3 regions of the Shigella sp. SIG3 genome follow, and region 1 is predicted to be linked to each of the others. Evidence: predicted binding sites of a transcription regulator. Region 1 holds the regulator's gene; each other region holds the start of a gene.

Region 1 (10,287 bases):
GGTTATCATTGTGCTATCACTGGCGGTTCTGGTGATGATCGGCATTAATATGGCCGAAAAAGACGATACCGCCCAGGTGGTCGTCAACAACAATGATCCCACCTATAAAAGCGAGCATACGGACACGCTCGTCTATAACCCAGAAGGGGCACTAAGCTATCGATTGATTGCTCAACACGTTGAATATTATTCCGATCAGGCCGTTTCGTGGTTTACGCAGCCGGTACTTACCACGTTTGATAAGGATAAAATCCCGACATGGTCCGTAAAAGCAGATAAAGCCAAGCTGACCAATGACCGGATGCTCTATTTATATGGACACGTTGAAGTCAACGCACTTGTGCCAGACTCTCAACTTCGCAGAATCACGACGGATAACGCGCAGATCAATCTGGTGACGCAGGATGTTACCTCTGAAGACCTCGTCACGTTATACGGAACAACATTTAACTCCAGCGGTCTGAAAATGCGCGGCAACTTACGCAGCAAGAACGCCGAGCTGATTGAAAAGGTTAGAACATCCTATGAAATTCAAAACAAACAAACTCAGCCTTAATCTTGTGCTTGCCAGCTCACTTCTGGCCGCCAGCATTCCGGCATTTGCCGTAACCGGAGACACTGATCAGCCGATCCACATTGAATCGGACCAGCAATCTCTTGATATGCAAGGCAACGTGGTTACCTTTACCGGTAATGTCATCGTCACCCAGGGCACCATCAAAATTAATGCCGACAAAGTGGTCGTTACCCGTCCGGGCGGCGAACAAGGTAAAGAAGTGATTGACGGATACGGTAAACCGGCAACGTTCTACCAGATGCAGGACAACGGTAAACCCGTTGAAGGTCACGCTTCCCAGATGCACTACGAACTGGCAAAAGATTTTGTCGTTCTGACGGGTAATGCTTATCTGCAGCAGGTCGATAGCAACATTAAGGGCGATAAGATCACTTACCTGGTGAAAGAGCAGAAAATGCAGGCTTTCAGCGACAAAGGCAAGCGCGTAACCACCGTTCTGGTGCCGTCGCAGCTGCAGGACAAAAACAACAAAGGCCAGACCCCGGCACAGAAGAAGGGTAATTAATTCGTTATGGCAACATTAACTGCAAAGAACCTTGCAAAAGCCTATAAAGGCCGTCGCGTGGTAGAAGACGTCAGCCTGACCGTCAACTCCGGGGAAATTGTCGGTCTGCTGGGGCCAAACGGTGCCGGTAAGACCACCACTTTCTACATGGTTGTAGGCATTGTGCCGCGCGATGCGGGCAACATCATTATTGATGATGACGATATCAGTCTGCTGCCTCTGCATGCACGCGCGCGCCGCGGTATCGGCTATCTGCCACAGGAAGCCTCCATTTTCCGTCGCCTCAGCGTTTACGATAACCTGATGGCGGTACTGCAAATTCGTGACGACTTGTCTGCTGAACAACGTGAAGACCGCGCGAACGAGCTGATGGAAGAGTTTCACATTGAGCACCTGCGTGACAGCATGGGGCAGTCACTCTCCGGGGGTGAACGTCGCCGTGTAGAAATTGCCCGCGCACTGGCTGCGAATCCGAAATTTATTCTGCTCGACGAACCGTTTGCCGGGGTTGACCCGATCTCGGTTATCGATATTAAACGCATCATTGAACACCTGCGCGACAGCGGCCTGGGCGTGCTGATCACTGACCACAACGTGCGTGAAACACTGGCGGTTTGTGAACGCGCTTATATCGTCAGTCAGGGGCATTTGATCGCCCACGGCACGCCTACAGAAATCTTACAAGACGAACACGTTAAGCGTGTATACCTTGGGGAAGACTTCAGACTCTGATAGGGTAGAAGTTTGCGACGTTTTAGCAGGAGAGTACGATTCTGAACATGAAGCAAGGTTTGCAACTCAGGCTTAGCCAACAACTGGCGATGACGCCACAGCTCCAACAGGCAATTCGTCTGTTGCAGTTGTCGACGCTGGAACTTCAGCAGGAGCTACAGCAGGCGCTGGAGAGTAATCCGCTGCTTGAGCAAATCGACACTCATGAAGAAATCGACACCCGCGAAACGCAAGACAGTGAAACGCTGGACACCGCCGACGCGCTCGAACAAAAAGAGATGCCGGAAGAGCTGCCGCTCGATGCCAGTTGGGACACCATTTACACCGCTGGTACACCATCCGGCACCAGCGGTGACTACATTGACGACGAGCTGCCGGTCTACCAGGGCGAAACGACGCAGACCTTGCAGGATTACCTGATGTGGCAGGTCGAGCTGACACCGTTTTCCGACACTGACCGCGCTATTGCTACCTCTATCGTCGATGCCGTTGATGAAACCGGTTATCTGACTGTCCCGCTGGAAGATATTCTCGAAAGTATGGGCGATGAAGAGATCGACATCGACGAGGTTGAAGCCGTCCTTAAGCGGATCCAACGGTTTGATCCGGTCGGTGTAGCGGCAAAAGATCTGCGTGACTGCCTGCTAATCCAACTCTCCCAATTCGATAAGACCACGCCGTGGCTGGAAGAGGCCAGATTGATCATTAGCGATCATCTCGATCTGTTAGCCAATCACGACTTCCGCACTTTAATGCGCGTCACGCGTCTGAAAGAAGATGTGCTGAAAGAAGCCGTCAATCTGATCCAGTCGCTCGATCCGCGCCCCGGGCAGTCGATCCAGACTGGCGAACCTGAGTATGTCATTCCAGATGTGCTGGTGCGTAAGCATAACGGTCACTGGACGGTAGAACTCAACAGTGACAGCATTCCGCGTCTGCAAATCAACCAGCACTACGCCTCGATGTGCAATAACGCGCGCAACGATGGTGACAGCCAGTTTATCCGCAGCAATCTGCAGGATGCCAAATGGTTGATCAAGAGTCTGGAAAGCCGTAACGATACGCTACTGCGCGTGAGTCGCTGTATCGTTGAACAGCAGCAAGCCTTCTTTGAGCAAGGTGAAGAATATATGAAACCGATGGTACTGGCCGATATCGCCCAGGCTGTCGAAATGCATGAATCGACGATATCTCGCGTGACCACGCAAAAATACCTGCATAGTCCACGAGGCATTTTTGAACTGAAGTATTTCTTTTCCAGTCACGTCAATACCGAGGGCGGCGGCGAAGCTTCCTCCACGGCGATTCGTGCACTGGTGAAGAAATTAATCGCGGCGGAAAACCCAGCGAAACCGTTGAGCGACAGCAAGTTAACCTCTTTGCTGTCGGAACAAGGTATCATGGTGGCACGCCGCACTGTTGCGAAGTACCGAGAGTCTTTATCCATTCCGCCGTCAAACCAGCGTAAACAGCTCGTTTGACCCAACCGATAAGGAAGACACTATGCAGCTCAACATTACCGGAAATAACGTCGAGATCACCGAGGCACTGCGCGAATTTGTTACAGCTAAATTTGCCAAACTTGAGCAATATTTTGACCGAATCAACCAGGTCTATGTTGTTCTGAAAGTGGAGAAAGTCACCCACACCTCAGATGCAACACTGCATGTAAACGGTGGTGAAATTCATGCCAGCGCGGAAGGTCAGGACATGTACGCTGCCATTGATGGCTTAATTGATAAGCTGGCACGCCAGTTGACCAAACATAAAGATAAACTGAAACAACACTAATTGTCCGGGCAATTAGCATGTGCATGGCGGCCTGTTGTGCGGCACAACGGGCCATTTGTACGGTTAATGCTCCGAGCCTGTTCCACTGTTTGAGTGGGCAGGTTCTTAGGTGAAATTATGACAAATAATGATACAACTCTACAGCTTAGCAGTGTTCTTAACAGGGAATGTACGCGAAGCCGCGTCCACTGTCAGAGCAAAAAACGCGCCCTGGAAATCATCAGCGAGCTGGCGGCGAAACAACTTAGCCTACCGCCTCAGGTGGTTTTTGAAGCTATCCTGACGCGGGAAAAAATGGGCAGTACCGGTATCGGCAATGGTATTGCCATTCCGCATGGCAAACTTGAAGAAGATACTCTGCGTGCCGTTGGCGTTTTCGTTCAGCTCGAAACGCCTATAGCTTTCGATGCCATCGACAACCAACCGGTGGACTTACTTTTTGCCCTGCTGGTGCCGGCAGACCAAACTAAAACGCACCTGCATACTCTGTCGCTGGTGGCGAAACGTCTGGCGGACAAAACCATCTGCCGCCGTTTACGCGCAGCCCAGAGCGATGAAGAGCTGTATCAAATCATTACGGATACCGAAGGTACTCCGGATGAAGCGTAGTTATTCGGTAATGTCTCTTTTAGACGTTGTGAGGAGAAACAGTACATGGTACTGATGATCGTCAGCGGACGTTCAGGTTCAGGTAAATCTGTCGCCCTGCGTGCGCTGGAAGATATGGGTTTTTACTGCGTGGATAACCTTCCCGTAGTGTTGTTACCCGATCTGGCTCGAACTCTGGCCGATCGCGAGATTTCTGCCGCCGTCAGCATTGATGTTCGTAATATGCCGGAGTCACCAGAAATATTCGAACAGGCGATGAGTAACCTGCCTGACGCTTTCTCACCGCAACTACTGTTCCTGGATGCCGACCGTAATACCTTAATTCGTCGTTACAGTGACACGCGCCGACTGCATCCGCTTTCCAGCAAAAACCTGTCGCTGGAAAGTGCTATCGACAAAGAAAGCGATTTGCTGGAGCCTCTGCGTTCGCGAGCGGATCTGATTGTCGATACCTCAGAAATGTCCGTTCACGAGCTGGCTGAAATGCTGCGTACCCGTCTGCTGGGTAAACGTGAACGCGAACTGACCATGGTCTTTGAGTCTTTCGGCTTCAAACACGGTATCCCTATCGATGCAGATTACGTCTTTGACGTGCGCTTCTTGCCGAACCCGCACTGGGATCCGAAACTGCGTCCAATGACAGGTCTTGATAAACCTGTCGCCGCGTTCCTCGACCGCCACACAGAAGTACACAATTTTATCTACCAGACGCGAAGCTATCTTGAGCTATGGTTACCTATGCTGGAAACCAACAACCGTAGCTACCTGACGGTCGCCATTGGTTGTACCGGCGGGAAGCACCGTTCGGTGTATATTGCAGAGCAACTGGCAGACTACTTCCGCTCGCGCGGTAAAAACGTCCAGTCACGCCATCGTACGCTGGAAAAACGTAAACCATGACCGTCAAGCAAACTGTTGAAATCACAAACAAGCTGGGCATGCATGCCCGGCCTGCAATGAAGCTGTTTGAATTAATGCAGGGTTTTGACGCTGAAGTGCTGTTACGTAATGACGAAGGCACCGAGGCTGAAGCCAACAGCGTTATTGCGCTGCTGATGTTGGATTCTGCCAAAGGACGGCAGATTGAAGTTGAAGCGACCGGTCCACAGGAAGAGGAAGCACTGGCCGCCGTTATCGCCCTCTTTAATTCTGGTTTTGATGAAGATTAATCTTCATCACTTTGACATACAACTCCCTTCAAGCTCCCCCGACAATAAGAAAATCACGTACTGAAATCGTTCTCAATCAACGTCATTTGTACATTTTGTGCGCTTTTCACTTTCAGAAGAACCTTAAGAAAACCTTAAGAGGCATTGTTTAGGTTTTGTTTAAGTTAATCGACCATACTGGAGATCGTCAGAAAATATTTCCAGGAGATGGCATGATTCGCTTATCTGAACAAAGTCCCCTGGGCACCGGAAGACATCGGAAATGTTATGCGCATCCGGAAGATGCCCAACGCTGTATCAAGATTGTCTACCATCGTGGCGATGGTGGCGATAAAGAGATCCGCCGTGAGTTAAAGTACTACGCGCATCTTGGTCGCCGGTTAAAAGACTGGAGTGGAATACCGCGCTATCACGGTACCGTTGAGACGGATTGCGGAACCGGTTATGTCTACGATGTGATTGCCGATTTTGACGGCAAGCCTTCCATTACGCTGACCGAATTTGCTGAACAATGCCGTTACGAAGAAGACATTGCACAACTGCGCCAGCTACTGAAACAGCTGAAGCGTTATTTGCAGGATAACCGTATCGTGACGATGTCGCTGAAGCCGCAGAATATCCTCTGTCACCGCATCAGTGAGTCAGAGGTTATCCCGGTCGTCTGCGACAACATTGGTGAAAGCACATTGATTCCACTGGCGACCTGGTCGAAGTGGTGTTGTCTGCGTAAGCAAGAGCGGTTATGGAAACGATTTATCGCCCAACCGGCGCTGGCTATTGCCCTGCAGAAAGATCTGCAACCTCGTGAGAGCAAAACGCTGGCCCTCACTTCGCGCGAAGCTTAATCCAGCTGGTGTTGTTGCATAAACGGCTCACCGCCTAACTGATACATCTGCCGTAAAATCCACGCCTGACGGCTACGCACGTAGCCGTCAGGCGTGGAGACTTTGAAACGAAGTGGATTAGGTAATACAGCTGCCAGTAATGCAGCTTCCGACCGGGTAAGTTTGCTCGCGGGTTTGTGGAAATAACGTTGTGCCGCAGCTTCGACGCCAAACACACCGTCGCCAAATTCGGCGATATTCAGGTAAACCGTCAGGATACGCTTTTTGCTCCAGACTGTTTCTATCCCCAGCGTTAATCCAGCTTCCAGCCCTTTTCGTACCCAGCTACGCCCATCCCATAAAAAGAGATTTTTGGCCGTCTGCTGAGAAATCGTTGAAGCACCGCGAATACGGTTTTCATTGCGCTCGTTGTGCGCCAGGGCTTTCTCAATGGAAGCGACATCAAAGCCCCAGTGCTCAGGAAATTTCTGATCTTCTGCGGCAATCACCGCCAGTCCCATCCACGGCGAGATTTGATCCATACTGACCCAGTCAGAATGTGCCACGTAACGAAAATTGCCATGCAGCCAGGCGCTGACCTGTCGCTCGACCATTACCGCTGAGAAGGGAACAGGCGCAACGCTAAACAACGCGATGCCCCCGCCCCAGAAAACGGCGAGGACAACCATTAACCGCAAAAGAAAACGGCGAACGAAACTAAACACCGTTAAGCGGCTTTTACTCATTCAGCCAGAACCAGCACGCGGGAAACCAGCTTATCAATGCCGCTCGCCGCTTCTGCAATGTTCTGCGCCAGCATATATGCTGGGGTGGTGACAATCTTATTGTCTTCATCAACCACGATATCATCGACAGGACACGGCACATGCTCCGCGCCCATCTCTTCCAGTACTTCTGCGGTATCGATATCAGTACCGATGGTCAAACGCAGCGGGAAATCGAAAATTTTCGGCAGCATCGCCGGGGCAATACACATAAAACCAAGCGGTTTTCCGGCCTGATGCATCGCTTGTGCCAGCGCCTTTAATTCACGGTCAACGGTGCATTCGCTACCAAGACTGGCAAAATTGCTTAAATTCTTCGCCGCGCCAACCCCCCCCGGCACAATCAACGCATCCAGTTCAGCGGCATCGGCCTGGGCCAGAGGACGGATTTCACCGCGCGTTATTCGTGCCGCTTCAATCAGCACATTGCGCGTTTCCGTCATCGCTTCGCCAGTTAAATGGTTGATAACATCAACCTGCTGCTTATCCGGTGCAAAGCAGACCGCCTGCGCACCGCTGCGTGAAATAGCTAACAACGTCAACACCGCTTCATGAATTTCAGAACCGTCATAGACGCCGCATCCGCTCAGAATTACGCCAATTTTCTTCATTGTGATCATCCTTTCGCAATTGACTGAAACACATTAATTTTTTTAATAAAAATGGTACGCATCACACATTTAACTGATTCATGTAACAAATCATTTAAGTTTTGCTATCTTAACTGCGTGCGGCCTGAAAAACAGTGCTGTGCCCTTGTAACTCATCATAATAATTTACGGCGCAGCCAAGATTTCCCTGGTGTTGGCGCAGTATTCGCGCACCCCGGTCTAGCCGGGGTCATTTTTTAGTGGCTTTTGCCACCCACGCTTTCAGCACTTCTACGTCGTGACGCCACTCTTCTTTCATCTCTTCAATCCATTCACCGACGTTATCTTCCCAGGCGGGAAGGTCAGGAGACTGAATTTGCTGACCCAGCTGTTGCAGATGGCGTAACCCCACTGACCCCGCCGCACCTTTAATTTTATGTCCTTCCTCAACAATGCCTTTTTTATCCTGCGCCGTCAGATTCGACTCCAGCACGCTGACATAGCCCGGCATCATCTTCTCAAACACCGCTAACCCGTCGGTGATCAGCTTCGGTCCTACAAGTTCGAGATACTGTTCCAGCATGGGAATATCGAGCAATGCTTCTGATTTACTGTTCTCTTCTGTCGTCACCGTACTCTTCTCATCATCCTGGGTATCCCAGAATTTCTTGATCATCGCGGTTAGCGCCGGAACCGAAAGCGGCTTACTCAGCACATCATCCATTCCAGCATTGAGGTACTCTTGTTTGTCTTTCAGCACGTTAGCGGTTAAGGCCACCAGCGGCGGTAAATCCTCGCGCGGATAACGCTTCGTCAGTTCACGAGAGATATCCAGCCCGGTCATATCTGGCAACTGAATATCCAGCAACACCAGGTCGTATTCGCCCGGTTTAAACATCTCCAGCGCCGCCTTGCCGGTCATGGCGACATCAACGCTGTTACCTAATTTTTCCAGCACAGAACGCGCGACAATCACGTTCAGTTCAATGTCTTCCACCAGCAGCACATTCAGCGCCGGTAAAGGCATATCGTCTTCATCAAACGCATCATCGACCTCTTCTGCCACCGACGGTGCGTGGATCGTCAACGTAAAGGTTGAACCTTTGCCCTGTTCGCTGGTAACCGTAATATCGCCGCCCATATTTTTCGCCAGACGACGAGAAACGGCCAGACCAATACCGGTGCCGGTGGCAGGTTTACCGCCATGACTGTCTTTCACCTGGTAATACATGGCGAAGATTTTATCCAGCTCATCCTGCGGAATGCCGATACCAGAATCTTCCACTTCAAAATGCAGCATATCGCCTTCATCGTAGCGCACGCGCACGGTAACCTGGCCTTGCTGGGTGAATTTGACGGCGTTACTGATGAGGTTCCACAGGATCTGCCGTAAACGCGTCCCGTCGGTAATGACCTGATGCGGTAATGGCAGCGTAGGCTCCAGGTTAAAGCGCAATCCTTTTTGTTGCGCCTGCAATGCGGAGAGATTTTCCAGATCGGCAAGGAAGCTGGTGAAATCAACCGGCTGATTATCAAGCTGGACCTTGCGCCGTTCCATCTTATCCATGTCGATAATATCGTTAAAGATATTCCCCAGCGTGACGGCCGAAACATGGATAGTTTTGAGATATTTTTCCTGCTCGGCGGTGAGTTCGGTATCCAGCAGAATGCGGCTCAGGCCGACGATACCGTTCAGCGGTGTACGCAATTCGTGACTGATGGTGGAAATAAACGTCGTTTTGTCGCGGCTGGCGCGTTCAAGCGCATCCTGATACCGCTTACGCTCGGTAATGTCGCGACCAAAGCCCATCAAACCGTGACGTTTACCCACGCGGTCGTAGTACGGCACTTTACGGATTTCAAAGCAGGCTTTGCGCCCGTCCGGGTAATCCAGCCACTGTTCATAGGTCAGTGACACATTATGACGGAACACTTTTTCATCGGTTTCAATGACTTTTGCGGCGGCTTCCGGTGAGTAAACATCAGCAGGTTTCAGATGAACCAGTTGTTTTTCGCTTTTTCCGGTCAGCAGCTCCATCGCGCGGTTACAGCCGGAAAACTCTTTATCTTCGTTACGATAAAAAACCAGGTCGGGTGAAGCATCAAGGAAGGAACGTAAGAATGAGGATTGCTGCTCGAGCTGAATTTGTGTCTCTTCGCGCTCTTTGATTTCAATTTTCAGTTGGCCGAAGGTTTCCTGCAGTTCTGCTTCCGCTTTTTCACGAACGGCAATTTCCTGATTTAGCTGGGCAATATTATCTTTTAACTGAACGTTGAGGCTCAAATCGCGCTCGCGCATCTCCTCCAGTTTTTGCACCAGCCGTGACAGACGTTGTCGTGACTCCTCCAGTTGCTCGACGACCACCGATAGAAAGTAGACCGCCCACGGCGTAATCAGCAAACCAAAGAAGATAGAACGAATAACATCAATGCTTTCGACCTGACCATGCAGCACCATGGTTACCGCCATTTGTACCACAATGGCAAGAACGACGAGGGCCAGCGCCAGCAACATTGAGAAGCGCACCAGACCTAACTTCATCATCAGGTCAACATAATACTGCGCCAGCAGACGAATTTGCTTCATTAGGGAATTCCTTCACGACAACCTGCCCCAATAATACCCAATTCTGACAGTTACGTTATAAATTGTGTGAGAAATGCGGAATTCCCCTCAACGACCTACTCCGTTGGAGGTAGCCACG
Region 2 (10,287 bases), on a different contig from region 1:
ATCTGAAGCGCTGGTTTCAATATGAATATCAAGGTTCAGACGGCGGGCTTTATCCCCAAAGGCAGAGAGTTCTTTATCGTCCATATTACCAAGAGAAAAACGCTCGCCATCCAGAACATGGATTTTGACGCCACGTAGATTATTTTCACTTGCGATATCAAGTAAATCAGCAGGCAACACTCTTTCCAGCCGCATATTTAAATGAAAGGCATAAGCATGTAAATAAAGAGGAAGAGTGTCGACACGTTGTAGAATCTTTCTTGCGTTATTTATTGTCACCATAAAACACCTACAGATTAATGATGAGGTCTACGGCCTCAAATCGCCAATATTCAATATCTATCTGGACAATATTGCCTTGCTGGTCGGCGCGATGCTTTTCAATTAAGATCGCTGGCATACCCGCAGAACCGCCAAGATACTTGCTGATATCGCCCGGCATTCTGACGGGTTTGAAAATCAATTTTTTTACTACCGTCTCTTTTTGGTAGCACTTTTCCCAGACTGCAGAAAATGAGTGGTTTTCAAGTTGTTCAATAAAACCCGGAGCAACTTCAGGATTAATATATGTTTCGTGATAGAAAACTTTATGTCCTTCCAGCGCCCCCCAGCCGGTGATGCGATAGAGTTCAGTTGATGGCGTCACTGCAATCAGTGGCGCGAGCGTCTCGGGAATATCGCTGGTACGGTTTTTCTCGGTAAACCCCCAAGAAGGCTCTCGCCCTTGCTCAATTGCGGCCCGCTGAAAGCTCGCCGACAGCTCCGGACTGTAATTAAATCGCGGCTGGGTCACGAACCACCCCTTACGATCCTTACGGAAGATTTTGGATTCTGCCTCGAGGTTCAACAACGCCTGGCGCAGCGTCATACGTTTAATGCCCAGCAGTTCTCCCAGCTCTCTTTCTGAAGGGAGTTTTCCACCCGGCGTGGTGATGCCATCTTTCAACCACCGATCCAGTTTCTCTTTTGCATTTTCTACGGTGGATTGATTCTCCGCCATTGTTTAATCCTTTTGGTTTAAACCAGATGAAGCATCTTACGCTTACGCCAAAAAAGAAAGCAATTAACGGTGTATGACTTTGCAGATAATTGTGACAAAGCTCTCTATTGACGTAATCACAGACTTATAAGGGAGATACTCGCATTGGTGTGCGCTCACGACAGGTAAAAAAAACCTGCCATCGCTGGCAGGTTTTTTATGACTAAAAAACGAAATTAATCGTCTTTCGGTGCGCGGTTGGCGCGGCGACGATCGTTTTCCGTCAGGTGACGTTTACGAATACGGATAGAGGTCGGAGTCACTTCTACCAGTTCGTCATCATCGATGAACTCCAGAGCTTGTTCCAGAGTCATGCGGATAGGCGGAACCAGAACAACAGCTTCGTCAGTACCGGAAGCACGCATGTTGGTCAGTTTCTTACCGGTCAGGCAGTTTACAGTCAGGTCGTTAGAGCGGCTATGAATACCGATAATCTGACCTTCGTAAACTTCTGCACCGTGACCGAGGAACAGCTTACCGCGATCCTGCAGACCGAACAGCGCGAACGCGACAGCTTTACCCTGACCGTTAGAGATCAGTACACCGTTCTGACGCTGACCCACTTCGCCCGGACGTACGTCGTCGTAGTGGCTGAAGGTGGAGTACAGCAGACCAGTACCGGAAGTCATGGTCATGAACTCAGAACGGAAGCCAATCAGACCACGGCTTGGGATCACGTAGTCGAGACGTACGCGGCCTTTACCGTCTGGATTCATGTTTTTCAGGTCGCCTTTACGTTCGCCCAGCGCCTGCATCACAGAACCCTGATGCTGTTCTTCAACGTCCAGCGTCACGTTTTCATACGGCTCTTGTTTACGACCGTCGATTTCACGGAAGATTACTTTCGGACGGGATACCGCCAGTTCGAAACCTTCACGACGCATGTTTTCGATAAGAACAGAGAGGTGCAGTTCACCACGACCAGAAACGCGGAACGCATCGGCGTCTTCGGTTTCTTCTACGCGCAGCGCAACGTTGTGTACCAGTTCTTTGTTCAGACGATCGAGGATCTGACGAGACGTTACGAACTTACCTTCTTTACCGCAGAACGGCGAGGTGTTAACGCAGAAGAACATAGAAACGGTCGGCTCATCAACGGAGAGTGCCGGCAGCGCTTCAACGTTTTGCGTGTCGCAAACGGTGTCAGAAATGTTCAGTTCGCCCAGGCCCGTGATCGCCACGATATCGCCAGCTTCCGCCAGATCGGTTTCGATACGTTCCAGACCGAGGTGGCCCAGCACTTTACCGACTTTCGCGTTACGGGTTTTGCCTTCGCTATCGATGATAGTAACCTGCTGGTTCGGCTTCACTTTACCACGCTTGATGCGGCCAATGCCGATAACGCCAACATAGCTGTTGTAATCGAGCTGAGAAATCTGCATCTGGAACGGACCGTCAAGGTCAACGTCCGGCGCAGGAACGTGGTCAACAATCGCCTGATACAGCGGGGTCATGTCTTCCGCCATATCTTCGTGGTCCAGACCCGCGATACCGTTCAGCGCAGAAGCGTAAACGATCGGGAAGTCCAGCTGCTCGTCGGTCGCGTCGAGGTTAACGAACAGATCGAATACCTGATCCACAACCCAATCAGGACGCGCGCCAGGGCGGTCAACTTTGTTGATAACAACAATCGGCTTCAGGCCGTAAGCAAACGCTTTTTTGGTTACGAAGCGCGTTTGCGGCATCGGGCCGTCAAATGCGTCAACCACCAGCAGCACTGAGTCTACCATGGACATTACACGTTCAACTTCACCACCGAAGTCGGCGTGCCCCGGGGTATCAACGATGTTGATACGGTAATCATTCCATTTGATAGCGGTGTTTTTCGCGAGGATGGTAATCCCACGCTCTTTCTCCAAATCGTTGGAGTCCATCACGCGCTCTTGGGTTTCGGCACGAGAGTCGAACGTACCGGATTGTTGGAGCAGCTTGTCTACCAAGGTGGTTTTACCATGGTCTACGTGCGCGATGATGGCGATATTACGCAATTTTTCGATCACAACTTTGCCTCAGGCATTAGAAATAGCGCGTTATTGTACACGGATTAATCGCACTACAAAACAGGATCACAAACATCCTCCGCAAACAAGTATTGCAGAGTCCCTTTGTGATCGCTTTCACGGAGCATAAAAAGGGTTATCCAAAGGTCATTGCACCAATATGGTGCTTAATGTTTCCATTGAAGCACTATATTGGTGCAACATTCACATCATGGTGCAGCCCTTTTGCACGATGTTAAGCATGATAACGCCTTTTAGGGGCAATTTAAAAGTTGGCACAGATTTCGCTTTATCTTTTTTACGGCGACACGGCCAAAATAATTGCAGATTTCGTTACCACGACGACAATGACCAATCCAGGAGAGTTAAAGTATGTCCGCTGAACACGTACTGACGATGCTGAACGAGCACGAAGTGAAGTTTGTTGATTTGCGCTTCACCGATACCAAAGGTAAAGAACAACACGTCACTATCCCTGCTCATCAGGTGAATGCTGAATTCTTCGAAGAAGGCAAAATGTTTGACGGCTCCTCGATTGGCGGCTGGAAAGGCATTAACGAATCCGACATGGTGCTGATGCCAGACGCATCCACCGCAGTGATTGACCCGTTCTTCGCCGACTCCACCCTGATTATCCGTTGCGACATCCTTGAACCTGGCACCCTGCAAGGCTATGACCGTGACCCGCGCTCTATTGCGAAGCGCGCCGAAGATTACCTGCGTTCCACTGGCATTGCCGACACCGTACTGTTCGGGCCAGAACCTGAATTCTTCCTGTTCGATGACATCCGTTTCGGATCATCTATCTCCGGTTCCCACGTTGCTATCGACGATATCGAAGGCGCATGGAACTCCTCCACCCAATACGAAGGTGGTAACAAAGGTCACCGTCCGGCAGTGAAAGGCGGTTACTTCCCGGTTCCGCCGGTAGACTCTGCTCAGGATATTCGTTCTGAAATGTGTCTGGTGATGGAACAGATGGGTCTGGTGGTTGAAGCCCATCACCACGAAGTAGCGACTGCTGGTCAGAACGAAGTGGCTACCCGCTTCAATACCATGACCAAAAAAGCTGACGAAATTCAGATCTACAAATATGTCGTGCATAACGTAGCGCACCGCTTCGGTAAAACCGCGACCTTTATGCCAAAACCGATGTTCGGTGATAACGGCTCCGGTATGCACTGCCACATGTCTCTGTCTAAAAACGGCGTTAACCTGTTCGCAGGCGACAAATACGCAGGTCTGTCTGAGCAGGCGCTGTACTACATTGGCGGCGTAATCAAACACGCTAAAGCGATTAACGCCCTGGCAAACCCGACCACCAACTCTTATAAGCGTCTGGTCCCGGGCTACGAAGCACCGGTAATGCTGGCTTACTCTGCGCGTAACCGTTCTGCGTCTATCCGTATTCCGGTGGTTTCTTCTCCGAAAGCACGTCGTATCGAAGTACGTTTCCCGGATCCGGCAGCTAACCCGTACCTGTGCTTTGCTGCCCTGCTGATGGCCGGTCTTGATGGTATCAAGAACAAGATCCATCCGGGCGAAGCCATGGACAAAAACCTGTATGACCTGCCGCCAGAAGAAGCGAAAGAGATCCCACAGGTTGCAGGCTCTCTGGAAGAAGCACTGAACGAACTGGATCTGGACCGCGAGTTCCTGAAAGCCGGTGGCGTGTTCACGGATGAAGCGATCGATGCGTACATCGCTCTGCGTCGCGAAGAAGATGACCGCGTGCGTATGACTCCGCATCCGGTAGAGTTTGAGCTGTACTACAGCGTCTAATAGTTGAAGTTGTACTACCCGGCGCACAACGCCGGGATTTAGTTGCCGTGGAAACTTTCAGCCCATCTCTGCATGGGCTTTTTTCTCCGTCAATTCTCTGATGCTTCGCGCTTTTTATCCGTAAAAAGCTATAATGCACTAAAATGGTGCAACCTGTTCAGGAGACTGCTTTATGGCAACAGGCACGCAGCCCGATGCTGGGCAGATCCTCAACTCGCTGATTAACAGTATTTTGTTAATTGATGACAATCTGGCGATCCATTACGCCAACCCCGCCGCGCAACAACTGCTCGCCCAAAGCTCCCGCAAATTGTTTGGTACGCCGTTACCGGAACTGTTGAGCTACTTCTCATTAAATATCGAGCTGATGCAAGAAAGTCTGGAGGCGGGGCAAGGCTTTACCGATAACGAAGTGACGCTGGTCATCGATGGTCGCTCGCATATCCTTTCTGTGACGGCCCAGCGTATGCCGGACGGCATGATCCTGCTGGAGATGGCACCGATGGATAACCAGCGCCGCTTAAGCCAGGAACAACTACAACATGCTCAACAAGTAGCTGCCCGTGATTTAGTGCGCGGCCTGGCACATGAGATTAAAAATCCGCTTGGCGGTTTACGTGGCGCGGCGCAGTTACTCAGCAAAGCGTTACCTGACCCATCACTACTCGAATATACCAAAGTGATTATCGAACAGGCGGACCGGCTGCGAAATTTGGTCGACCGTCTGTTGGGGCCGCAGCTGCCCGGTACGCGCGTTACCGAAAGTATTCACAAAGTGGCTGAACGCGTGGTAACGCTGGTGTCGATGGAACTGCCGGACAACGTGCGGTTGATTCGTGATTACGATCCCAGCCTGCCGGAACTGGCGCACGACCCGGATCAAATTGAACAGGTCTTGCTGAATATTGTGCGCAATGCGCTACAGGCGCTGGGGCCGGAAGGCGGTGAAATCATTCTGCGTACCCGCACCGCGTTTCAACTGACCTTACACGGCGAGCGCTACCGGCTGGCGGCGCGGATTGATGTGGAAGATAACGGGCCGGGCATTCCGCCTCATTTGCAGGATACGCTGTTTTACCCGATGGTCAGCGGCCGCGAAGGTGGCACCGGGCTTGGCTTATCCATCGCCCGTAATTTGATTGATCAGCATTCAGGCAAAATTGAATTTACCAGTTGGCCAGGTCATACCGAGTTCTCGGTTTACCTGCCTATCAGGAAATAAAGGTGACGTTTATGCAACGAGGGATAGTCTGGGTAGTCGATGACGATAGTTCCATCCGTTGGGTGCTTGAACGTGCGCTCGCTGGAGCGGGTTTAACCTGTACGACATTTGAGAACGGCGCGGAAGTACTGGAGGCGCTGGCGAGCAAAACGCCGGATGTGCTGCTTTCAGATATCCGTATGCCGGGAATGGACGGGCTGGCGCTGCTCAAGCAGATTAAACAGCGCCATCCAATGCTTCCGGTCATCATTATGACCGCACATTCCGATCTGGATGCTGCCGTCAGCGCCTATCAACAAGGGGCGTTTGATTATCTGCCCAAACCGTTTGATATCGACGAAGCAGTGGCGCTGGTTGAGCGCGCTATCAGTCATTACCAGGAACAGCAGCAGCCGCGTAATATTCAGCTTAACGGCCCAACGACCGATATCATCGGCGAAGCGCAAGCCATGCAGGACGTGTTCCGTATTATCGGTCGGCTTTCGCGTTCTTCTATTAGCGTGCTGATTAACGGCGAATCCGGCACCGGTAAAGAACTGGTCGCTCATGCCCTGCATCGCCACAGTCCGCGCACCAAAGCGCCGTTTATCGCGCTGAATATGGCAGCTATCCCAAAAGATTTGATCGAATCAGAACTGTTTGGCCACGAGAAAGGCGCGTTTACTGGCGCGAATACCATTCGTCAGGGGCGTTTTGAACAGGCCGATGGCGGCACGTTATTTCTCGACGAAATTGGAGATATGCCGCTGGATGTGCAGACGCGTTTGCTGCGCGTGCTGGCAGACGGTCAGTTTTATCGCGTTGGCGGCTATGCGCCGGTGAAAGTGGATGTGCGGATTATCGCTGCCACTCACCAGAATCTTGAACAGCGGGTGCAGGAAGGTAAGTTCCGTGAGGATCTGTTCCACCGCCTGAACGTTATCCGCGTTCATCTGCCGCCGCTGCGCGAACGTCGGGAAGATATTCCCCGTCTGGCGCGCCATTTTTTACAGGTTGCCGCGCGCGAACTGGGCGTAGAAGCGAAGTTGCTGCATCCGGAAACCGAAGCTGCTCTGACGCGTCTGGCGTGGCCAGGCAACGTGCGCCAGCTGGAAAACACCTGCCGCTGGCTAACGGTGATGGCCGCCGGGCAGGAAGTGTTGATTCAGGATTTGCCCGGCGAACTGTTTGAATCAACGGTTGCGGAGAGTACTTCGCAAATGCAACCGGACAGTTGGGCGACACTTTTAGCGCAGTGGGCAGACAGAGCGCTGCGTTCCGGTCATCAAAATCTGCTTTCCGAAGCGCAGCCAGAGCTGGAGCGGACGTTACTGACGACCGCGTTGCGACATACGCAGGGGCATAAACAGGAAGCGGCGCGGCTACTCGGCTGGGGCCGCAACACTCTGACGCGTAAGTTAAAAGAGCTGGGGATGGAGTGATTCACGGCTTGTGTGTAAAGATTGATTATTGAGCGCAAATTGCTGGTATTTTGCGCTTTACTGTTCCGATAAGTTCAGTATGATCTTGCCCGGAAAACGGGGAGAGTCATTATGCTGGAATCAATAATTAATCTGGTATCGAGTGGCGCAGTTGACAGCCACACACCGCAAACTGCCGTTGCTGCCGTGCTGTGTGCCGCGATGATTGGGCTGTTTAGCTGAAGCTCGTTGTTTATGCCGGATGCGGAGAAAGTCGTAGGCCTGATAAGACGCGACCAGCGTCGCATCAGGCATCATGCTCAGATGCCTGATGCGGCGTAAACGCCTTATCCGGCCTACAAAAGCAATAATTTCAACAGGTTTTGTTGCCCAGCGCATCAGGCAATCTTGTTCTCAGCACATTGATGGCGCTTTCGTTTTCTACTTTGTAAACGAAGCGCCATTCACTCTTTAAATCACCCGTGAGAACTGCTGCATCCGCGCTTTCTGGCGCAGATAGGTATCAAAGCACATGCAAATGTTGCGGATCAGCAAGCGACCTTTCGCCGTCACCTGTATTCCCTTCTCATCCACATCCACCAGCCCATCTTTTGCTAACGGGGCGAGCAGCTTGAGATCTTCCGCAAAGTAATCAGCGAAGTGCAAATCCCACTGTTTCTCAAGAGGGGCGTAATCCAGACGGAAGTTGCAGATGAGCGACTTAATCACATCGCGGCGAATACAGTCATCACGCGTTAGCGCAATACCACGCCACAGCGCATTGCCTTGTTCATCCACTTGCTGATAGTACTGCTTCAACTCTTTCTGGTTCTGCGCGTAGCAGTCGCCAATCATGCTGATGGCGGAAACGCCCATCCCCAGCAGATCGGTATCGCCCTGAGTGGTGTAGCCCTGGAAGTTACGATGCAGCACGCCTTCACGCTGGGCCACCGCCAGCTCGTCATCAGGACGGGCAAAGTGATCCATACCGATAAACTGATAGCCCGATTGCGTCAGGAAGGCGATGGTTTCCTGCAGGATATCGAGTTTTTGCTGCGGACTCGGCAGGTCAGCATCTTTGATTTTGCGCTGAGCAGCAAAAATGGTCGGCAGATGCGCGTAGTTAAAAACGCTCAGACGATCGGGGTTCAGCTCCGCCACACGTTTCAGGGTAAAGGCGAAACTCTCCGGCGTCTGTTTCGGCAGGCCGTAAATCAGGTCGATGTTGGTGGAGGTAAAACCAATCTCACGCGCATGGTTAAGCAGTGCAAAGATGAACTCTTCATCCTGCTCGCGGTTAACCAGACGTTGCACTTCTTTGTTGAAGTCCTGCACGCCCATGCTCAGGCGATTAAAGCCTTCGGCGCGTAAATGATCGAGTACATCCAGTTCGATTTCCCGCGGATCGACTTCGATCGAAATCTCCGCATCGGTATTGAAATGGAAGTTTTCGCGCAGCAGCTTCATCAGACGGCTGATTTGCGCTTTATTCAGATACGTCGGCGTTCCGCCGCCCCAGTGCAATTGGCTGACGTGACGCCCGGCGAACAGCGGTGCACGATGGACGATTTCTTGCTCCAGCGCGTCCAGATACTGATCGGCCTTGTGCTGCTGGCGAGTAACAATCTTATTGCAACCGCAGAAGTAACAAAGCTTATGGCAGAACGGGATATGTACGTAGAGAGATAATGGACGCTCAGGATAGCGCGCCACGGCTTGTAAAAACGCCTGTTCGCCGAAGTCTTCTGAAAACTCCAGCGCGGTCGGGTACGAGGTGTATCGTGGCCCGGAATAGTTATATTTCTGGATCAGGGCCAGATCCCAGTCGATTTGCTGTACAGACATGCTCACTCCTTCCGATGGCGTCTCTGGCGGCTACGGCGTACCGGCGGATGCCCGTTTCGGGTCATCAGCCGGTTGCGCAGCCACTTTTGTCGCCGCGACAACCGCTGTAGTTTAACGAATAACCACACCAGATAACATATAACCGGAAGGGTTATCAGCAGAACGGGAAGGCCCACGGCGGCAATCCGTTAGTTGCCCCGCAGCAGACGCATCATGTCTTCTTGCTTCTCGTCTTCTTCCTCTTCTTCGTCATCGTCATAAGAGAGGCCGAGTTTCTGCATCAACTCATCAATACGATCCAGTTTAGCATCCACCCAGGATTGCTCTTCGGCGCTCAGGGTTTCGCCTGCTTCCAGACGTTCCAGCAGCGCATCCAGACGCTCATCCGTTTCCAGTAATTCCAACTCCGCCTGCGGTGAAAGCATAGGTTTCTCACTCTTCGGTTTGTGCTGTTTGGTGACTTTTTCAGTCACTCCCAATGGAATAGGGGTTTTACTGCCAATACGTGGATCTTTTGGTGCGTTCTGGCCTTTGCTGCCTGACGTGGTGTTTCCGCCCGCTGCGCGGCTGCCCGGCGCATGACCACGACGTTTTTTCTGACGCTTACGGTCACGAGCTTCCTGATCCAGCTCCTCGCGTGTTTTTCGACGCGCTTTTGCATGACCTTTGCTGCGTGAGTTTGAAGATGATGGTTTCATAATGGTTCGTCTTTTAGCCGTTTTATTCAGTATAGATTTGCGGCGGAATCTAACAGAAAGCAAGCAAAGAAAAAAGGCGACAGATTACTCTGTCGCCTTTTTTCCTGACTCATAACCCTTAACGGGTCTTACAATCCTTGCAGGCCGCCAACACACCCTGTTTTTCCATTAGCCGGAACAATCCGTGTTGATTCCATTTCCGTTTAATTACGTCTCCGGACGTTTGTCTTCCTGACAATCCTCTGTCTTCGCCTCCTGGCGCTCCTGACCCTCATCCTGAGTCATTGTTCCTGTTAGCGTC
Region 3 (10,287 bases), on a different contig from region 1:
AGCCCGTAATTCAGACTATTGCACCCATCGGACCAGTGGCAAATTTGCGTTATACTCAACTCACTTTGGCTTGCTGCGGCAGCTTTGTTACTGGAGAGTTATATGAGTCAGGCGCTAAAAAATTTACTGACATTGTTAAATCTGGAAAAAATTGAGGAAGGACTCTTTCGCGGCCAGAGTGAAGATTTAGGTTTACGCCAGGTGTTTGGCGGCCAGGTCGTGGGTCAGGCCTTGTATGCTGCAAAAGAGACCGTCCCGGAAGAGCGGCTGGTACATTCGTTTCACAGCTACTTTCTTCGCCCAGGCGATAGTAAGAAACCGATTATTTATGATGTCGAAACGCTGCGTGACGGTAACAGCTTCAGCGCCCGCCGGGTTGCTGCTATTCAAAACGGCAAACCGATTTTTTATATGACGGCCTCTTTCCAGGCACCAGAAGCGGGTTTCGAACATCAAAAAACAATGCCGTCCGCGCCAGCGCCTGATGGCCTGCCTTCGGAAACGCAAATCGCCCAATCGCTGGCGCACCTGCTGCCGCCAGTGCTTAAAGATAAATTCATCTGCGATCGTCCGCTGGAAGTCCGTCCGGTGGAGTTTCATAACCCACTGAAAGGTCACGTCGCAGAACCACATCGTCAGGTGTGGATCCGCGCAAATGGTAGCGTGCCAGATGACCTGCGCGTTCATCAGTATCTGCTCGGTTACGCTTCTGATCTTAACTTCCTGCCGGTAGCTCTACAGCCGCACTGCATCGGTTTTCTCGAACCGGGGATTCAGATTGCCACCATTGACCATTCCATGTGGTTCCATCGCCCGTTTAATTTGAATGAATGGCTGCTGTATAGCGTGGAGAGCACCTCGGCGTCCAGCGCACGCGGCTTTGTGCGCGGTGAGTTTTATACCCAAGACGGCGTGCTGGTTGCCTCGACCGTTCAGGAAGGGGTAATGCGTAATCACAATTAAAAAAATAGCCGGAGGTGAAAACCGTCCGGCTATTTTTTGCAGTGCTTGTTACGCGTTATAGGCATTCTCGCCGTGGCTGTTGACGTCCAGCCCTTCTCGCTCTTGTTCTTCCGGCACACGTAGGCCAACCGTCAGATCCGCCAGTTTGTAGCCAATAAATGCCACCACACCGGACCAGACGATCGTAATGGCGATGCTTTCCAACTGTACCAGCAACTGATGGCCCATCGTCACACCTTCAGCGAAGCCCACGCCGCCCAGAGAACTGGCGGCAAAAATCCCGGTCATGATACAGCCGACAATGCCACAAACGCCGTGCACACCGAAGACATCGCAGGGATCATCCACCCGCAGCAAGCGTTTGAGCATGGTAACGCCCCACAAACCCGCCAGACCAGCTACCACGCCGATAATCAACGCGCCGCCAACCCCAATGTAGCCGCACGCTGGCGTCACGCCGACCAGACCGGCAATCGCGCCAGAACACGCTCCCAGCAGAGAAGGCTTACCACGCAGCGCCCATTCACCGAAGATCCAGCCAAGAATTGCCGCCGCCGTTGCGACCACAGTATTCACAAATGCCAGTGCCGCGATTTCATTCGCCGTGCCCGCTGACCCGGCGTTAAAGCCAAACCAACCGATATAGAGAATGGCAGTCCCGGTGAAGACCATCGGCAGGTTGTGCGGTTTAAACGCCTCTTTACCGAAGCCCACGCGTTTGCCTATCAGATACGCGCCCACCAGACCGGCGATTGCTGCGTTAATGTGCACCACCGTGCCACCCGCGAAATCCAGCGCACCGTGAGAAGCCAGCAAACCACCGCCCCACACCATATGCGCAATCGGAATGTAAGAGAGCGTCAGCCATACCACCACGAAAATCAACACAGCTGAGAAGCGGATTCGTTCCGCCAGCGCCCCAACTATCAAGCCTACGGTAATGCAGGCAAACGATCCCTGAAACGCTACGTGGATATACTGATAAATGCTGCCCATCACCGCCGTCAGTTCGATGTTTTTTAGCATCAACCAGTTAATGTTGCCGAAGAAGTTGTTGCCCTCACCAAACGCCAGCGAATAACCGTAAACCACCCAGAGAATACAGACCAGTGCAAACGTCACCGTCACCTGCGTCAGCATCGACAGCACGTTTTTGCCGCGAATCAACCCACCGTAAAACAGGGCAATCCCCGGAATAGTCATAAACAGCACCAGCGCAGTACAAATCATCATAAACGCATTGTCGGCTTTATCGGCCACCGCAGGTGCAGCCATTACCAGTCCCGGCAGCATCGCCAGTGAAGCAAGCCCAGTTTTTATCGTCGCTATCTTCATTTTTCGTTCCTGTTGCTGTGTGCCAGAGATTACAGCGCCGCTTCGTCGGCTTCGCCGGTACGAATACGAATGACGCGTTGCAATTCAGCGACGAAGATTTTGCCGTCGCCAATTTTTCCGGTGTAAGCCGCCTTACTGACGATATCGATCACTTCATCGAGTTGGTCATCAGCAATCGCCACATCAATTTTTACTTTTGGCAGGAAGTTGACGCTGTATTCCGCCCCCCGGTACAGCTCGGCATGCCCTTTCTGACGCCCGAAACCTTTCACTTCGGTGACGGTCAGGCCCTGAATACCAATGGAAGATAACGCTTCACGAACGTCTTCCAGCTTGAATGGTTTGATTATCACGGTCACCAGCTTCATAGATCCCCTCCGGTCAGAATTCGGTAATGGTTCTGCTACACGAAGAAGGTATTGCAAGCGGTGTGCCAGAAATGAAAAACGAGAAAGAGAGCAGGAAGTTAAGAAGATTGAAAATGAAAACGCACTATGACAGTGCACAGTGCGTTACATTTTTGCACCAACGATGAAATATTGCGCTATTCAGGCGCTCAATGATTCCTCTTCACGCACGCTGGCTGCCAGCTCTTCGCCCGCAAGTTGCAGTTGATACATCTGCCAGTAGCGTCCCTGGGCCGCCAGCAGTTGCTGGTGAGTGCCCTGCTCCACGGCTTGCCCACGATGAAGCACCAGAATGGTGTCGGCATCAATAATTGTTGATAAGCGGTGAGCAATCACCACCAGCGTGGTATGTTCACGCACCGCCGCCAGAGCATGTTGAATCGCCTGTTCAGTACCGGAGTCAATGCTGGCGGTTGCCTCATCAAGGATCAGGATTTGCGGCGTCTCCACCAGCACGCGCGCCAGTGCCAGCAGTTGCTTTTGCCCGACTGAGAGATTATTTCCCTGCTCGCCCAGCGGCGTATAAATACAATCACTCATGCTGCGCGCCAGCTCAGCCAGTTGCACGGTTTCCAGCGCCTGCCAGACGCGTTCTTCGGAGATATCCCGCCCCAGCGTCACGTTGGCGAGGAAGGTATCCGCCAGCACCACCGGATCTTGCTGCACCATTGCCACGCCCTGGCGCAGCGCGCTATGACTTAGCGAACTTAATGGACGACCATCAAGGTGAATCTCACCTTCCGTTAGCGGGTAATAGCCCATCAATAAACTGGCAAGGGTACTTTTACCACTGCCGGTATGCCCGACCAGCGCCACAAAGTTACGCGAAGGCACAGAGAGATTAATGTTCTTTAGCACCAGATTGTCATCGCGATAAGCAAATGACACGTTATCGACTTCGATGGTGCCACTCTGTAACGGGTAATCATCATTGCCATATTGCTGGCGCGGTCCGTCCATCAGTTCAAACACGCGCTCACCAGCAACAACAGCCTGTTGCAGCATCGCCTGTTGCGTGGTCAGTTCGATTAAGGGTTCGTTAAGTCGCCCAAGATAGCTGATAAACGCATACAACACGCCCACTTCAATGGTGCCGCTGGCGGAGAAGCCAAACAGCATCAATAAGCCACAAAGAATGAGCGATGAAAACAGACTCAGCAGCGGACGCAGCAGAAAACCGTCGAGGCGCAGGGTTTGCATCCTAGCCATATAGTGTGAACGACTGGCCTCCCCCATACGTTCGCCAAATCGCGCCTGCTGACGAAACTGCTGGATAACGCTCATGCCATTGATGATTTCGTTAAAGCCGTCGTTGATATCCGCCAGATAGGCGCGCACACGGCGGACAATCGGCGTGTTGTAACGCTGGTATATCACCATTACCACCAGCACCACCGGGAAAATCATTATCGCCACCAGCGCCATTCGCCAGTCGAGGCTGAACATCGCCACCAGCATCGCGCCCACCAGTGCGGCACTGCGCAGGACAGTTGCCACTACGGTAACGTAGAGATCGCGGATCACTTCAGTGTCATTAGTGACGCGGGAGATCACCTGCCCGACGGGTTGGGTATCAAACTCGCTTAATGGCTGGCGTAACGCAGCATCCATCACGTCGGTACGCAACTGTTGCACTACGCCTACTGCCGCCCGATTAAACAGCAGCGACTGAGCGTAATGTAGCCCGGCGGCAAACAGTTGTAGCCCAACATACGCCGCAGCCAGCCCTGCAACCACTTTCAACGGCAGGTTATTTTTCGCTACCATATTGTCGATAAAATAGCTGATAAGCAGCGGCCCACTGACTTCTGCCGCCGCCGCAACCCACATCATCAGGACCGCAATCCCCAGCGGTTTACGCCACGGCGAACCATACGCTAACAGGCGCTTGAGAGTCGGCCACAGTTGGCTAAAACTACGCATCGACGGCCTCCTCGCGAATTTCCGGAACGTCGTCGAGCGCCGCCTCCAGTTGTTGATAGCGATACATATCGCGATACCAGCCGCTTTGTTGCGCCAGCTCATCATGATTGCCACGCTGGGCGATATGTCCGTGCTGCATCACAATAATTTCACTGGCTTCCGTCAGTGCCGAAAGGCGATGGGCACTGATGATTACCGTTCTTCCCTGTCCCCACTGACGCAGGTTATGCAGGATCTGGTGCTCTGTGCGTCCGTCCACCGCCGAAAGCGCATCATCAAGGATGAGGATTTCCGCGTTGACTAATAACGCTCGAGCAATGGAGATACGCTGTTTTTGCCCACCGGAAAGCATCACGCCGCGCTCGCCCACTTCTGTATCGTAACCTTGCGGTAGACGCAAAATATCGTCATGTACGCTGGCTAACCGCGCGACATGCTCAATCTCTTGCTGGGTGGCATTCGGGCAACCCAGCGCGATGTTATTCGCCACGGTGTCAGAAAAAAGGAATGGCGTCTGGCTGACCACCGCCAGGCGGCTACGCCAGCTATCGAGTTGTAACTTCGTCAGAGGAATATCATGAAAGCGAATATCCCCCTCGCTGACGTCGAAATGACGCTGAATGAGCGACAACAGGGTACTTTTGCCGGAACCAGTCGGCCCGCAAATACCCAGCATCTGACCGGGTTTCAGGGCGAAATTGACGTTTTCCAGCGCAGGATGGTCAGTCTGCGGATACGTGAACTGGTGAATATTTACATCCAGTTCGCCACGCCCTTCCGGCACGAGTTCGCTACCATCGTTCACCACCGGCGCTTCCGCCAGCATCGCGCGAATACGGCTGTATGCAGCACTACCACGTTCCACAATGTTAAACATCCATGCCAGCGCCAGCATTGGCCAAATCATCAGACCTAAATACATCATAAAACTGGTGAGCTGGCCCAGCGTTAAACTGCCCTGCACCACCATCCAACTACCGCCGCCAATCGCCAGCAAGTTCGCCATACCAATCGCGATATAGATGGTCGGGTCGAAGCGAGCATCAATACGCGCCACCCGCATGTTTTTTTTGCCGGTATCTTCGGCATCCGCGGCAAATAACGCCGACTGGCGATCTTCCAGACCAAAGGCTTTGATCATGCGGATACTGGTGAGGCTTTCCTGGGTGCGGTCATTAAGACTGGAAAACGCCGCCTGTGCCAGCTTAAAGCGTTCATGCAAGGCATCGCCGTTGCGCTTAATCATGATCGCCATCACTGGCATCGGTAACAGGGCAAATAAGGTCAACTGCCAGCTAATTTGCGTAGACATCATAATCAACACAGCGCAGCCCATTACCAGTGAATCCACCAGCGTCAGCACCCCTTCTCCGGCGGCAAACACGACGCGATCGACGTCATTGGTCGCACGAGCCATGAGATCACCCGTGCGATGACGCAGGTAAAACTCCGGGTGCTGCCGGCTTAGCTGACGGTAATAATCTTCACGCAGTTCAACAGCCAGTTGGTAAGACGCGCCAAACAGCAATACGCGCCAGACATAACGCAGGAGATAAACCACAACGGCAATCAGCACCATGGTGGCGATCCACATCAGGATCAGCCCGGTAGTAAAGTGTTGTTCTGTCACGCCATCGACAACAATACCAACCACTTTTGGCGGAACCAGTTGCAGCATCGCGATAATGACAAGCAAGGCGACAGCCCCAAGATAGCGACGCCATTCCCGACGGAAATACCAGCTTAATTGAGCAAATAATCGCACGCGTTGTGTCCTGACCTGATTCTGGATATTTATTCGATGGGTAAAGAAGTGGTGTATTTAATCTGTTCCATCGCGAAGCTGGAAGTGACGTCCGACAGCCCCGGCACGCTGTTTACCAGACGCTTATAAAACTCGTCGTAGCGTTTCATGTCGGCAACCTAGACGCGCATCAGATAATCGTATTCACCAGCCATGCGCCAGAACCCCAGCACTTCTGGCATTTCGGTAACCACCGTGACAAAGCGGCAATACCATTCGCTGCTGTGATGTTGCGTTTTTATCAGCACAAAGGCGGTCAGGCCGAGGCCTATTTTTTCCGGATCCAGCAGGGCGACTTTGCCGATAAGGATACCGTCGTCCTCCAGCCGTTTCAGGCGCTTCCAGCAGGGGGTGGTTGTCAGATTAACGGCTTCAGCCAGTGCCTGCAAAGAGAGGGTGCAATCCTGCTGCAGTAAGGCCAGCAGCTTACGGTCAATTTTATCTAACATAGCCCTTCCACGGAGAATTTTTTTCTCTTTTAATTCTATTTTAAAGGTGAAATCGCGACAATTTATTCTGTGCGGTTTAAACACCACGGCACAAAATGACAAATTCAACGCAAAAAAAAACCGGGCAATTGCCCGGTGCTGGAAGGGATCTCGTTATTCGGGGGAATAAGGTAGATGTGGATAGTCCAGCCAGTGCGTCAAATAGTGAGAGACAGCCTGATTTCGGCAATGTCCAATCACCGGTAAATGCGGGAGCTCCGCGCGCAGTTGCGGCATCGCATTGCCCATAATAAACCCGCTACCGACGCTGCCTAACATTTCGCGATCGTTCATCGCATCACCAAAGGCCATGCAATCGCGCAACGATAAACCTAAATGTTGGGTCAGCACCGTCAATGCAGCGCCTTTATTGCAGCCCACCGGCAGCACTTCGAGGCAATCCGTGGCGGAAAAACACAAATGTGCACGCTCGCCTAATGCTTCGTATAGCTGGATCTGCAAGCGTGTAAGATCGTCGTGATCGCCACAGAAGCAGATCTTGGTGACGCTGCCGAGTGGCATTTTTTTGACATCGATTATCTGATAACGAAAACCGCTATAGACAAATACCTGCAACAACGCAGGGCTCTCTTTCCCGGTAAACCAACCGTCGTCATTGAAGATATGCATGCTGGCTCGGGTATCCCATTGCTGATACAGCACCAGCTCCGCGACATCCGCAGGTAAATCATCACGATGTAAAAGTTCACCTTCCAGAGAATGCACGCGCGTTCCGTTGCCGGTAATCAAATATGCATCCAGCGATAGCGCCCCGAGAATATGCTGCATCTCCAGCGCATGACGCCCCGTGGCAAAAGTGAGGGTAATGTCGCGTTCACGCAGTCGCGCCAAAGTAGAGAGGGTTTTCTCACCTAAATGATGGTCAGGCATCAATAAAGTGCCATCCATATCAAATGCTGCCAGACGAGCCATTTCTTTCTCCACTCTGTGACACGGTTAATGGTGATTGAGTATCACCTGATATATACGGAAGTAATAGTGAATAGTTAAATAATATTGTTCCGGGTTTATATGCGATTGCTCAACCGTCTTAACCAGTATCAACGTCTGTGGCAACCTTCAGCCGGAAAGCCGCAAACCGTCACCGTCAGCGAACTGGCCGAACGCTGTTTTTGCAGCGAACGCCATGTTCGTACGCTGTTGCGTCAGGCACAGGAGGCGGGATGGCTGGAGTGGCAGGCGCAGTCAGGACGCGGAAAGCGCGGACAATTACGCTTTCTGGTCACGCCGGAATCGCTACGCAATGCGATGATGGAACAGGCACTGGAAACCGGAAAGCAGCAAGATGTGCTGGAGCTGGCGCAACTGGCCCCAGGTGAGCTGCGCACTCTGTTACAGCCGTTTATGGGCGGACAATGGCAAACGATACACCCACGTTGCGTATTCCCTACTATCGCCCGCTCGAACCGCTACAACCAGGCTTTTTGCCCGGCCGTGCCGAGCAGCATCTCGCCGGGCAGATATTTTCCGGCCTGACCCGCTTCGATAATAATACTCAGCGCCCGATTGGCGATTTAGCGCATCACTGGGAAACCTCTACTGACGGGTTACGCTGGGACTTTTATCTTCGTTCAACCCTACACTGGCATAACGGCGATGCAGTAAAAGCCTCACACTTACACCAGCGATTATTGATGCTGTTACAACTGCCAGCACTGGATCAATTATTTATTAGCGTGAAGCGTATTGAAGTCACCCATCCGCAGTGTCTGACCTTCTTTTTACATCGCCCCGATTACTGGCTTGCGCACCGGCTGGCGAGCTATTGCAGCCATCTGGCGCATCCGCAATTCCCACTGATCGGCACTGGTCCTTTTCGCTTAACACAATTCACAGCGGAGCTGGTGCGCCTGGAGAGCCATGATTATTACCATTTGCGTCATCCGCTGCTTAAAGCGGTTGAGTACTGGATAACTCCGCCGCTTTTCGAAAAAGATTTGGGAACCAGTTGTCGGCATCCCGTGCAAATCACCATCGGCAAACCGGAGGAGCTGCAACGGGTCAGCCAGGTCAGTAGTGGCATCAGTTTAGGTTTTTGCTATTTAACGTTGCGCAAAAGTCCCCGACTCTCCCTCTGGCAGGCGCGAAAAGTGATCTCCATTATTCATCAATCCGGTTTATTACAAACGTTAGAAGTCGGAGAAAACCTGATCACCGCCAGTCATGCATTACTGCCAGGCTGGACTATTCCGCACTGGCAAGTACCGGATGAAGTCAAACTACCGAAAACCTTGACGCTGGTTTATCACCTACCGATAGAACTTCATACCATGGCAGAACGCCTACAGGCGACACTGGCAGCGGAAGGCTGTGAACTCACAATTATTTTTCATAACGCAAAAAACTGGGACGACACGACCCTACTGGCACACGCAGACCTCATGATGGGCGACAGATTAATTGGCGAAGCACCGGAATATACTCTGGAGCAATGGCTACGTTGCGATCCACTATGGCCACATGTTTTCGACGCTCCAGCATATGCACATCTGCAATCGACGCTGGACGCGGTGCAAGTAATGCCTGATGAGGAAAACCGATTTAATGCCCTGAAAGCGGTTTTTAGCCAGTTAATGGCAGACGCGACGCTGACGCCGCTGTTCAACTATCACTATCGCATTAGTGCCCCTCCCGGCGTGAACGGTGTGCGACTGACACCGCGCGGCTGGTTTGAATTTACCGAAGCCTGGCTTCCCGCGCCGTCGCAATGAATAGCTGGTCCGGGTTAATCGCAGGCGTTACCATAACGCTTTTATTGTTCAAGCAGGATTATCTATGAAACGTGCTGTCGTTGTGTTCAGTGGAGGCCAGGATTCCACCACCTGTCTGGTGCAGGCATTACAACAATATGATGAAGTCCATTGCGTGACGTTCGATTACGGTCAGCGACATCGCGCAGAAATCGACGTGGCACGCGAACTGGCGCTGAAACTGGGAGCACGCGCGCATAAGGTTCTTGATGTAACGCTGCTCAACGAGCTGGCGGTCAGCAGCCTGACACGTGACAGCATTCCGGTGCCTGATTATGAACCTGAAGCCGATGGCATCCCGAATACGTTTGTCCCAGGGCGTAATATTTTGTTCCTGACGCTGGCGGCAATATATGCGTATCAGGTAAAAGCAGAAGCCGTAATTACCGGCGTCTGTGAAACGGATTTCTCCGGCTACCCGGATTGCCGCGATGAGTTTGTGAAAGCACTAAACCATGCCGTCAGTTTGGGCATGGCGAAAGATATTCGTTTTGAAACGCCGCTGATGTGGATTGATAAAGCGGAAACCTGGGCGCTGGCAGATTATTACGGCAAACTGGATTTAGTCCGTAACGAAACGTTGACCTGCTATAACG

The links. The regulator sigma-54, encoded in region 1, starts transcription at its own class of promoters, with help from an activator protein. The targets are predictions, from matches to a motif close to GTTGGCACANNTTTCGCTNT.
Region 2: a site for sigma-54 is predicted at 3,311-3,330, ahead of glnA (glutamate--ammonia ligase). Genes of this name have one in related genera too.
Region 3: a site for sigma-54 is predicted at 2,717-2,736, ahead of glnK (P-II family nitrogen regulator). Genes of this name have one in related genera too.

Annotation. Positions count from the first base shown of each region.
Region 1 is NZ_JBQZXE010000005.1:50,579-60,865, forward strand. Features, by position in the region: gene lptC (LPS export ABC transporter periplasmic protein LptC) at 1-556, shown strand, start outside; gene lptA (lipopolysaccharide ABC transporter substrate-binding protein LptA) at 525-1,082, shown strand; gene lptB (LPS export ABC transporter ATP-binding protein) at 1,089-1,814, shown strand; gene rpoN (RNA polymerase factor sigma-54) at 1,862-3,295, shown strand; gene hpf (ribosome hibernation promoting factor) at 3,318-3,605, shown strand; gene ptsN (PTS IIA-like nitrogen regulatory protein PtsN) at 3,723-4,214, shown strand; gene rapZ (RNase adapter RapZ) at 4,260-5,114, shown strand; gene npr (PTS phosphocarrier protein NPr) at 5,111-5,383, shown strand; gene yrbL (PhoP regulatory network protein YrbL) at 5,596-6,228, shown strand; gene mtgA (monofunctional biosynthetic peptidoglycan transglycosylase) at 6,225-6,953, opposite strand; gene elbB (isoprenoid biosynthesis glyoxalase ElbB) at 6,950-7,603, opposite strand; gene arcB (aerobic respiration two-component sensor histidine kinase ArcB) at 7,833-10,169, opposite strand; gene ACUU1I_RS02595 (TIGR01212 family radical SAM protein) at 10,265-10,287, opposite strand, start outside.
Region 2 is NZ_JBQZXE010000065.1:735-11,021, forward strand. Features, by position in the region: gene ACUU1I_RS12665 (sugar phosphate isomerase/epimerase family protein) at 1-282, opposite strand, end outside; gene ACUU1I_RS12670 (GntR family transcriptional regulator) at 290-1,000, opposite strand; gene typA (ribosome-dependent GTPase TypA) at 1,216-3,039, opposite strand; gene glnA (glutamate--ammonia ligase) at 3,412-4,821, shown strand; gene glnL (nitrogen regulation protein NR(II)) at 4,994-6,043, shown strand; gene glnG (nitrogen regulation protein NR(I)) at 6,055-7,464, shown strand; gene ACUU1I_RS12695 (YshB family small membrane protein) at 7,576-7,686, shown strand; gene hemN (oxygen-independent coproporphyrinogen III oxidase) at 7,915-9,288, opposite strand; gene yihI (Der GTPase-activating protein YihI) at 9,477-9,986, opposite strand; partial or broken gene ACUU1I_RS12710 (hypothetical protein) at 10,105-10,271, opposite strand.
Region 3 is NZ_JBQZXE010000053.1:715-11,001, forward strand. Features, by position in the region: gene tesB (acyl-CoA thioesterase II) at 103-963, shown strand; gene amtB (ammonium transporter AmtB) at 1,012-2,298, opposite strand; gene glnK (P-II family nitrogen regulator) at 2,328-2,666, opposite strand; gene ACUU1I_RS11410 (SmdB family multidrug efflux ABC transporter permease/ATP-binding protein) at 2,847-4,628, opposite strand; gene ACUU1I_RS11415 (SmdA family multidrug ABC transporter permease/ATP-binding protein) at 4,621-6,393, opposite strand; partial or broken gene decR (DNA-binding transcriptional regulator DecR) at 6,423-6,881, opposite strand; gene cof (HMP-PP phosphatase) at 7,035-7,853, opposite strand; partial or broken gene ACUU1I_RS11430 (SgrR family transcriptional regulator) at 7,953-9,652, shown strand; gene queC (7-cyano-7-deazaguanine synthase QueC) at 9,717-10,287, shown strand, end outside.